3 regions of the Mesorhizobium sp. B2-3-15 genome follow, and region 2 is predicted to be linked to each of the others. Evidence: predicted binding sites of a transcription regulator. Region 2 holds the regulator's gene; each other region holds the start of a gene.
The links. The regulator LexA, encoded in region 2, represses DNA repair genes until DNA is damaged. The targets are predictions, from matches to a motif close to TGTTCNNNNTGTGTTCNG.
Positions count from the first base shown of each region.

Region 1: FJ954_RS21950 (sel1 repeat family protein) is a predicted target of LexA. The motif match lies at 1,596-1,613, and genes of this name have one in related genera.
Region 3: FJ954_RS19945 (helicase-related protein) is a predicted target of LexA. The motif match lies at 1,604-1,621, and genes of this name have one in related genera.

Region 1 covers NZ_VFVO01000011.1:76,538-79,812, reverse strand. Annotated here, with positions in the region: gene FJ954_RS21965 (AMP nucleosidase) at 1-239, opposite strand, end outside; gene FJ954_RS21960 (hypothetical protein) at 357-551, opposite strand; gene FJ954_RS31665 (hypothetical protein) at 592-747, opposite strand; gene FJ954_RS21955 (DUF2147 domain-containing protein) at 956-1,297, opposite strand; gene FJ954_RS21950 (sel1 repeat family protein) at 1,737-2,003, shown strand; gene FJ954_RS21945 (branched-chain amino acid ABC transporter substrate-binding protein) at 2,429-3,275, shown strand, end outside.
Region 2 covers NZ_VFVO01000014.1:35,382-38,656, forward strand. Annotated here, with positions in the region: gene FJ954_RS25240 (GntR family transcriptional regulator) at 139-912, shown strand; gene lexA (transcriptional repressor LexA) at 1,323-2,066, shown strand; gene FJ954_RS25250 (ComEC/Rec2 family competence protein) at 2,060-3,275, opposite strand, start outside.
Region 3 covers NZ_VFVO01000009.1:224,375-227,649, reverse strand. Annotated here, with positions in the region: gene FJ954_RS19955 (acetyl-CoA C-acetyltransferase) at 1-226, shown strand, start outside; gene phbB (acetoacetyl-CoA reductase) at 334-1,059, shown strand; gene FJ954_RS19945 (helicase-related protein) at 1,788-3,275, shown strand, end outside.

The sequences.
Region 1 (3,275 bases), on a different contig from region 2:
AAATGCCCTGGTGTTGGCATGTGGCCATAGGCCTGGCGCGAGTCGACCTGGGTGAACGAACTCGTGGTGACGCCGATCTCGGGGTAGAAGGCCCGGTAGCGCTTGCTGCTGTCGCCGCCGGCGGCTAGGGCCGCGAAGGAATCGCGCAGAAACTTGGTATTGCGGTCGTAGAGCACCTGCAGCGCGGCAACGGCCTTTTCGGCGTTATCGAAGCTTTGCCGGCCAAAGGGCTCGGGCATGACGACAGATTCGATGGCTTGGGGATAGATTCGCTTTTCCATGGCTCAATATAGAGACTTGGACGGGCGGTTGGGAGGGGGCTCGCCGCCGAAGGCGCTCAAAGCGCGCTTTTTTCTTCAACCCCGCTGCAGGCTGACCAGCAGCACGAACCCGACGCCGGACTTTCTGAGCGCCGGCGCCTCGATCGTCGAGCCGCTATCGGCGCGCATCATCGGCACCGCCAGGACCGGAGCGGCCAGAAGTATCAGGATGAGCGCCGCCCGCGGCAGGAGCCGGAGGGACTTGGAGAGGTTGGCGGCGATGCGGTTCATGATCTCTGTGCTTTTCTTTTCGAGGTCCGGGTTCTCTGCTTCAGTGACGAAAATCGGTCGGGCAGGCGAGATGGCACATTCTGGTGGCGCCGTCCCAGGAGCGCGGGGAACGGCCCGCTTCGGCGACAAGGATGGCGAAGAACATTCCAAACAGGCTCATCAGCAGGCAGACGATGGTGAAGCGGCGAGCAAGCATTGGGTCCGTGTCTCCTTCAACACGCATGAGAATGCCCTGACGCCTCTGAACCGGCTCTGATGCCGGCGTTCATCTGCCGTTCAAATTGATTGAAGGGATGTTGGCTGGGTTGCGGCAACCAGAATGCCGACCGAGCGCTGCCTGCTCATCGACAGAACGAAAACGGGGCCCGCCAGGCCCCGTTTAGAGATCACACGGAAATGGTCGCTTAGAGTTTGTGCCAGGTCTGGCTCTTGCAGATCAGTCCGCCGAGCACGCAACCGCTCATCTTGAGCGAGGCGCCCGACAAGGTTGCCTTGCCCGAATAGGTCTTGTCATTTGCCGGATCGGTGATGTTGCCGGTGTATTTGTTGTCGCCGGCCGCCTTGAGCGAGCCGATGGTCTTGCCGGCATATTTGCCTGATTTGAGCGTGATGGAGAACGAGCTGCTGCCTGAAATGGCAGCGGTGTCGCCGGCTTGCGTTTTCCAGTTGCCCTCGATCGGATCGGCCCACGCCGCGCCGCTCAGGATCAAAGTGGCCGCCAGGGCCAGGCTCACTTTTCGAGACATGTCTTCCTCCCTTTGGATAGCCGGCCGAATGCTCCGCCTCGCCGGTCTGCCGCTTACGCAAACGTAAGCTAATCCAGCTTCCGTCAAAACGAAAGCGGTGCCGCGACGGAAGGTTTTGGCATTTCGAAAGCGCCTGAATTCGCCCTGTCGGCCCGGAAATGAAAACGACCGGCGCCTCGTGTTTGCTTTCTAGGGTTAGCAGAGTGTTGACCGCGCGCTCGAAAATTTTCGTCAAATTTGGCGAAAACCAGCTGAATTGCTGGCTTCGTATCCTTAACGAATCTTCGCGTTTACCTCTTGTTTTAGCTTTGTTTTCCTCAAATTAAGCACGCCATTTAACGACGGATTCAAGCCTGCGCGGCATTCTCGAAAGCATCGAAAGAGCGGCCCGGACAAGACGAACGGAGGCAGCTCTCGGGAGCCAGACAGGGGACTAAAAATGGCACGTTTTGAAATGCTTGAAGCAGGCTTCGGCGCCATGGGGGCAACTGCCCAGGCCGACATTCTTTTCGAATTGGGCATGATGTATGCGACCGGCCGCGATTGCGAAACCGACGTCGTTGCCGCCCACAAATGGTTCAACATCGCCGCCATCAAGGGATCGGCCCGCGCCGCCGAGTTGCGCTCGGAACTCTCGGCGGCCATGTCGAAGGTCGAGATCGCCAAGGCGCTGCGCGAAGCCCGCGAATGGATGACCATGCACTGAGTTCCGCCAGACGGGGACGCTCCGGCCAAGACCGCAGAAAGACGGTCGGGCCAACAGGGAAAAGGCTGCGCAGACAGCCAGGCCACGGCCATCGACAACGAGAATGCGGCACGCCGACAGGTCCAAGCCGCGCAACGGACCATGATCCCGAAGACTCCGGTTTTCGGAAGGATCATGGCCAACATGAAGACAGGGAAGGTGGGTTGGGTTCAGCGCGGGGGCGCCGGGGAAACAGCCTGACCGGCAAAAAAAGCCACGACCGGCCGGAACAAGGCTGGCGTGGCTTTTTGCGTGGATGAGGCCGCGCAGGCCTAATCGAGTGGCGCCAATGCGCCTAGACAGGTCCGATGAAGGATGAAATTGTCCCGCCTCTCTGGAAGAAGCGCGGCCGGGCGGCCGCGCGTGAGTGGAGGAGTTCTATTGTCATGAAAAAAATGAGTGTTTTGAGCGCGGCCATTTTCGGCCTGATGATGAGCGCGCCGGTCGCGTTCGCCGATGACATCACCATTTCGGTGGTCGGCCCGATGACCGGACAGCTCGCCACCATCGGCGATCAGTTCAAGCAGGGCGCACAGGCCGCCGCCGACGCCATCAACGCGGCTGGCGGCGTCAACGGCTCCCAGATCAAGCTCGACATCGAAGACGACCAGTGCGATCCCAAGCAGGCGGTGTCGGTCGCCAATCGCATCGTCGCCAACAGCGTCAAGTTCATCGACGGGCATGCCTGCTCGGGTTCCAGCATTCCGGCCTCGGCGGTCTATGCCGAAGCCGGCGCCCTGATGATGAGCCCGGCTTCCTCGAACCCGGTGCTGACCGATGCGGCCGCCAAGGCCGGCTGGTCGACAATCATGCGTCTCTACACGCGTGACGACGCACAGGGCGCCTTCATCGGCCCGTGGATCGCCAAGAAATACGCCGGCAAGAACGTCGTCATCCTGCACGACAAGAGCGCTTACGGCCAGGGCGTGGCTGATGCCGTCAAGGCGACCATGAATGCCGGTGGCCTCAAGGAGGTCTATTATGACGCCATCAACCCCGGCGAGAAGGACTATTCGGCGCTTGTCACCAAGCTGAAGGATCTCAAGGCCGATGTCGTCTATTTCGGCGGTTATCATCCTGAAGCTGGCCTGATCCTGCGTCAGTCGGCGGAACAGAATTTCAAGTTCCAGCTGATCATGCCGGACTCGATCGCTTCGCCGGAATTCTGGCAGGTTGCCGGCCCGGCCGGCGAGGGCACGATGTTCGTGTTCCCATCGGATCCGCAGGCAAAGC
Region 2 (3,275 bases):
AGATTTGATCAGGGCCGCTCGGAAACGCGGCTACTACGGCGATCATGGTCAGTCCGCCGGTCTGTGTCAAACATTATATATAATTGTTGCTAGGACCCGGTATCATATATACTTTCGCCAGACGACGGATTGATCACGATGCTGGATGAAACAAGTTCCACAAAAACGGAAGCCGCCTATCAGCTGTTGCGGCGCGACATCCTGACCACGCGCCTCATGCCGGGCGCCCCGCTCAAACTGAGTGCGCTGCGCGGCACCTATGGCGTCGGCTGGACACCGTTGCGCGAAGCCCTGTCGCGGCTCGAGGCCGAACGCCTGGTCACCGCGATCAGCAATCGTGGTTTTGCCGTGGCTCCGGTGTCGCGGGCCGAGCTGGAGGATCTGGCACGCGCCAGGATGGTGGTCGAGATACCCCTGTTCCTCGAATCGATGGAAAAAGGCGGCAGGGAGTGGGAGGATGCCGTGGTCACCGCCCACTACCGGCTCTCGCGTTGCAAGACGGCGGTCGACGATCCCTCGGACGCGGCCGTCGACAGATGGGACGAGAACCACGAGGCTTTCCATGCGGCGCTGCTGAGCGCCGCCACATGCGACTGGCTGTTGCGGTTCCGCTCGACGATCTCGGATCAGCTGCGCCGGCATCATCGCTTTCTTGGTCTGGCGCCGACACTGCGGGCCGCGGCCGGCCTCAAGGATGGCTATGAAGAGGCAATCGAAGCGCTACGCGAAGCGATTGCGATCGAACACCATACCGCGATCATGGAAGCGGCGCTCGACCGTGACGTCGAGCGGGCCAAGGCGCTGATGACGGCGCATATCGGCTACACACTGCACGTCTATGTCCACAGCGAAGACAGCGGCGCTACCAGATACGCCGCTCGCGCCGGCAGCTTGAAGGCGGGTTCGGGATAACTTCAGCGCTTCCGCGACGCCTATTCGAACGCGCTGGCCGGAGTGCGCCGAACGCCCCGATCCATGGCCGCCCGAAGCTACCAATCGTTGGCATTTTGGTTTCGTTTCGTTCCGCGAATAATGGCTCCGCGAATTATACGTCCCTCCGAGGAGAAGCCTTCCAACTAACTGATGCCAAAGCCTCGTCGGCGGATGGGCCACAGGCCATTAACCAAAACGATTTCAATGCGCCTGCCGACGGCGGAAAGGACTGGTTGCCGCCCGCCGTCGCGGGCAAAAAACTTCAGACCCCTTAACAAATTCATTAAACTTTAAACGGTTGCAGAACACAACTGGAACAGATAGTGTTTGTTCTGGGTTTGTTTTTTCGATTCTGGTTCAACCTTTCGTTCAATGTCTTGGGGGCCGCCATGCTGACACGCAAGCAACATGAACTGCTGATGTTCATCCACGAACGGCTCAAGGAAAGCGGGATACCGCCTTCCTTCGACGAGATGAAGGAAGCACTCGATCTTGCCTCCAAGTCGGGGATCCATCGCCTGATCACGGCCCTGGAGGAGCGCGGCTTCATTCGCCGGCTACCCAATCGGGCGCGCGCGCTGGAAGTGCTGCGGCTGCCGGACTCGATCGCGCCGGGCCTCAATGCGGCAAAGAAGTTCTCGCCAAGCATCATCCAAGGCAGCCTTGGCCAAGGCAGTCTCGGACGCCAGATCAGGCCGGCCGCTGCGCCTTCGCGCCTGCCCGCGGCCGGCAACGACGACGACGCGGTTTCAGCCGTGTCCATCCCGGTCATGGGCCGTATCGCCGCCGGTGTGCCGATCGATGCCATCCAGCATCAGACGCATTCGATCTCGGTGCCGCCGGACATGATCATGGGCGGCGAGCACTATGCGTTGGAGGTTAAGGGCGACTCGATGATCGAGGCTGGTATCTTCGATGGAGACACGGTCATTATCCGCAATGCCGACACGGCAAGCCCGGGCGAAATTATCGTGGCACTGGTCGACGAAGAGGAAGCGACACTGAAGCGGTTCCGCCGCAAAGGCGCTTCGATCGCGCTCGAAGCCGCCAATCCAGCCTACGAAACGCGCATTTTCGGGCCGGACAGGGTCAAGGTACAAGGCAAGCTGGTCGGGTTGATCAGGCGCTACTGAACCGGCTTGTTATCGGGCTTGTCGGGTTTTTTGTACGGCGGCAGCCCCCTCGCCTCGCGTGAGAATTTTCGCTGTTCGTGCCAGGGCCGGTATGGTCCGTCGACGGCAAATGCGATCGCGGCCCGGGTCGTGGCCGACTGGGGATTGAAGAAGACGGCAGCGCTTCCCTTGCGGGCGAGCTGCCGTTTGGTGACGACGAGAACCAGTGGATTGTGGCAGGCGTCATAGGCGGTTGCGTCATTGACGATGATCAGGTCGGCGAAAGCGCAGGCTTTCCAGGTGGTCTTGCGGTCCTCGACATAGGCAATGATCGCGCCGGAAGGGTGCCTGGCAAGGCACAGGCCTTCGCGGCAGTAGAAGGGCGATCCCGGCGGCAGGTCGGTGGGACTGGCAACATCGAATTGCCTGTCTGTCGTGTCGAACATTTCCGGTTTGACGATTGTTTCGGAGATCAGGGCGCGTTTCCAGTTGTCGGTTGCGAATTCGTTCGGACGTTCCCGGTTGACGGCCAGTTCGCCATTGCCGATCGGCAGCGCGACCAGCCGCGCATCTTCCGAGATCAGCACATCGGGCGCGCGTGTGTGCGACACAGTCAACAGGCCGGCGAGCGCGAATGGCAGCGCCGCGAGCCGCAGCCATGTCGTCGCCATCGTCGCGATAACCAGCGCGACGGTGACCAGCAGCACGGATTGCTGCGAAATCAGCCCGACTCCATCGACCGGAGAGCGCTCCGATATCCACGCCGACACGGCGATCATTGCGGTCAGGCCCTTGCCCATGAGGTAGAGAGCCGGCCAATCCAGTCCGAATGGCATCAACAGCGCGCTGGCGACGGCCAGGAACATCACGACCGACACGATAGGCATCACGGCCAGATTGGCGAACAGGCTGAGCGGCGATACCCGCTGGAAATGCCAGATGGCAAACAACGCCGTGGCGCTGCCGGCGATAATGGACGTCATGGCCAATCCACCTGTCGCCAGCAGGAATTTTCGCGTCAGGAACCCGGGCAGCGATCGCTTTGGCGGCGGTGGCCGCGTCTTTCCCGCACGGTGATCGGCCCAGCCGGCATAAGCGCCAACCAGGGCCGCGGTCGCGGCGAACGACATCTGAAAGCTCGGGCCGACGACCTCGTGAGGCGAGACCAGGATGACGGCGATCGCCGAGATCCCCAGATTGCGCATGGTCAGCGCAGCGCGATCGAAGAAG
Region 3 (3,275 bases), on a different contig from region 2:
GTTCGCCGCACAGGCCTGCGCCGTCAACAAGGACATGGGCTGGGACCCCTCGATCGTCAACGTCAATGGCGGCGCCATCGCCATCGGCCACCCGATCGGCGCCTCGGGCGCCCGCATCTTCAACACGCTGGTCTTCGAAATGCGCCGACGCGGCGCCAAGAAGGGACTGGCCACCCTATGCATCGGCGGCGGCATGGGCGTCGCCATGTGCGTGGAGGCTTTCTGATAGACTTTGGACGGGCGGCGCAAGCCGCCCGTTTCACATGTGGTGCCTGTAGCAAATCCAGTGCCTGCCAAGCCCGACAACAGGGCGATTTCAAAAAGGGGAAATGCATGACCAAGGTTGCAATCGTCACGGGTGGATCGCGTGGCATCGGCGCGGCGATCTCGATCGCTTTGAAGAACGCCGGCTATTCGGTTGCCGCGAACTACGCCGGCAACGACGAGGCGGCGGCGAAGTTCAAGGCGCAGACCGGCATTCCGGTCTACAAATGGTCGGTCGCCGACTATGACGCTTGCGCGGCTGGTATCAAACAAGTCGAGGCCGACCTCGGCCCTGTCTCGGTGCTGGTCAACAATGCCGGCATCACCCGCGACGCCATGTTCCACAAGATCACCCGCGAGCAGTGGAAAGAGGTGATCGATACCAATCTGTCCGGTGTCTTCAATATGACCCATCCGCTGTGGGGAGGTATGCGCGACCGCAAGTTCGGCCGCGTCATCACCATCTCCTCGATCAACGGCCAGAAGGGCCAGGCCGGTCAGGTCAATTACTCCGCCGCCAAGGCCGGCGACATCGGCTTCTCGAAGGCGCTCGCCCAGGAAGGCGCCCGCGCGGGCATCACCGTCAACGTCATCTGCCCTGGCTACATCGCTACCGAGATGGTCAAGGCAATCGACGAAAAGGTGCTCAACGAGCGCATCATCCCGCAAATCCCCGTGGGCCGCCTTGGCGAACCGGAAGAGATCGCGCGCTGCGTGGTCTTCCTCGCTTCGCAAGATGCCGGCTTCATCACCGGCTCGACCCTCACCGCCAATGGCGGCCAGTACTTCGTCTGAGACGTCTGCTCGCGCAGTCCAACGCTGCGGATTCATGCGTACCCTGCGATAGGCGGACCGGAAAATCGGTCCGCTTCCAAATGGCCTGACTCTTGGGAGACATCGCTGTGACGCAATGCCCCAATGCGGCACGCAAAGGTTAATGCCGGTTGGCGCGTCTGTGCGAACCCTGTGGTTAAGCCTGTGGATTCTCGGTGGATAAGCTGTTCACAACACAAGATATTGAGGGAACAAAAAGAGAAAATACGTGCGGCGCTACTTTGTCTCCGATTCGTTCCGGCTTTGAGCCCAATGTTAAGATTAATGGCCGCGATAAGCTGCTGTTCTTTAACGCCGAGTTTAGAAAGATTAACACTTTCATAAGCTTAACGGGGCGCGCACCGAATCGCCCCCATCGTTCCCGGCGAAAGTAACGGCAGGACCCGCCCAGCATAAAACGGGCCAGTTCGGTGATTCAGCATGTGGTGAGACTCGTGGTCACGAAATCCATATCTAGCCGTGAACAAAAGCTGAATCTGACGGAGTCGCCGATTCGTCGCTGATTCGTTCCAGACTCGTTCCAACTGTTAAGCAGGGGCTGATTTGCGGAGTGAGGCGGGCGTCTCCGGAACCCTGCCGGAACATTCTGCTTTCGCTTCGCGCCCGAAATCCCTATGTGTCGGCTGTCATACGCGCCGTCCTGGCACGCTCCCGACCACGAGAGGCCAGAAAGCCTTATTTCCGAGCCGATGAACATCCAGCCGAAACACAACGAGCCGCTGATCCTGTCGGGCCGCGACGTGACCGCCGTGCTTGGGCCGACCAATACCGGCAAGACCCATCTCGCCATCGAGCGGATGGTGGCGCACGAAACCGGTGTCATCGGCCTGCCGCTGAGGCTGCTGGCCCGCGAGGTCTACACGCGCGTCTGCGAAAAGGTCGGTGCCAACAAAGTGGCGCTGATCACCGGCGAGGAGAAGATCCAGCCGCCGGGCGCCAGATATTCGGTCTGCACCGTCGAAGCCATGCCGCGTGAAACCGACGCCGCCTTTGTTGCCATCGACGAGGTACAGCTGGCCGGCGACCTCGAGCGCGGCCATATCTTCACCGACCGCATCCTGCATCTGCGCGGCCGCCAGGAGACGCTGCTGCTTGGCGCGGCCACCATGCACGGCATTCTCCAGCGGCTGCTGAAAGGCATCTCCGTGGTGACGCGGCCGCGGCTGTCGCACCTCGCCTATGCCGGCTCCAAGAAACTGACCCGCCTGCCACGGCGCACCGCGATCGTCGCCTTCTCCGCCGACGAGGTCTATGCCATCGCCGAACTCATCCGCCGCCAGCAGGGTGGTGCGGCCGTCGTGCTCGGGGCGCTGTCGCCCCGCACCCGCAATGCTCAGGTGGCGCTGTTCCAGTCGGGCGATGTCGACTATCTCATTGCCACCGATGCGATTGGCATGGGCCTCAACCTCGACCTCGACCATGTCGCCTTCGCCCAGAACCGCAAGTTCGACGGCTACCAGTACCGCAATCTGACGGCGGCCGAACTCGGCCAGATCGCCGGCCGCGCCGGCCGGCATCTGCGCGATGGCACGTTCGGCGTCACCGGCCAGGTCGATCCGCTGGACGAGGACCTGGTGCAGAAGATAGAGGGCCATGACTTCGACCCAGTGAAGGTGCTGCAGTGGCGCACCGCCCAATTCGATTTCGCCAGCCTCGATGCGCTGAAGCGCTCGATCGAAACCAACGCTCCGGTCGAGGGCCTGACACGCGCGCTGCCGGCCGTCGATGCGCAAGCGCTCGAACATCTCTCCCGCGACGAAGACATCCGCGCGCTCGCCACCAACGCCAAGCGCGTGGCGCTGCTGTGGGAAGCCTGCGCCCTGCCCGACTATCGCAAGATCGCGCCTGCCCAGCATGCCGACCTCATCGCCTCGATCTACATGGACCTCGCCCGGCAGGGCCATGTCGACGAGAACTACATGGCCGAACAGGTGCGCCGCGCCGACACCACCGAGGGCGACATCGACACGCTGTCCCACCGCATCGCCCAGATCCGCACCTGGACATTCGTGTCGAACCGGCCCGGCTGGCTGGCCGATCAGGCACACTGGCAGGAAAAGACGCGCGAAATCGAAGACAGATTGTCGGATGCGCTGCATGAGCGGTTGACGAAACGCTTCGTAGACCGCAGGACTTCCGTCCTCATGCGGCGCCTTAGAGAAAATACCATGCCTGAA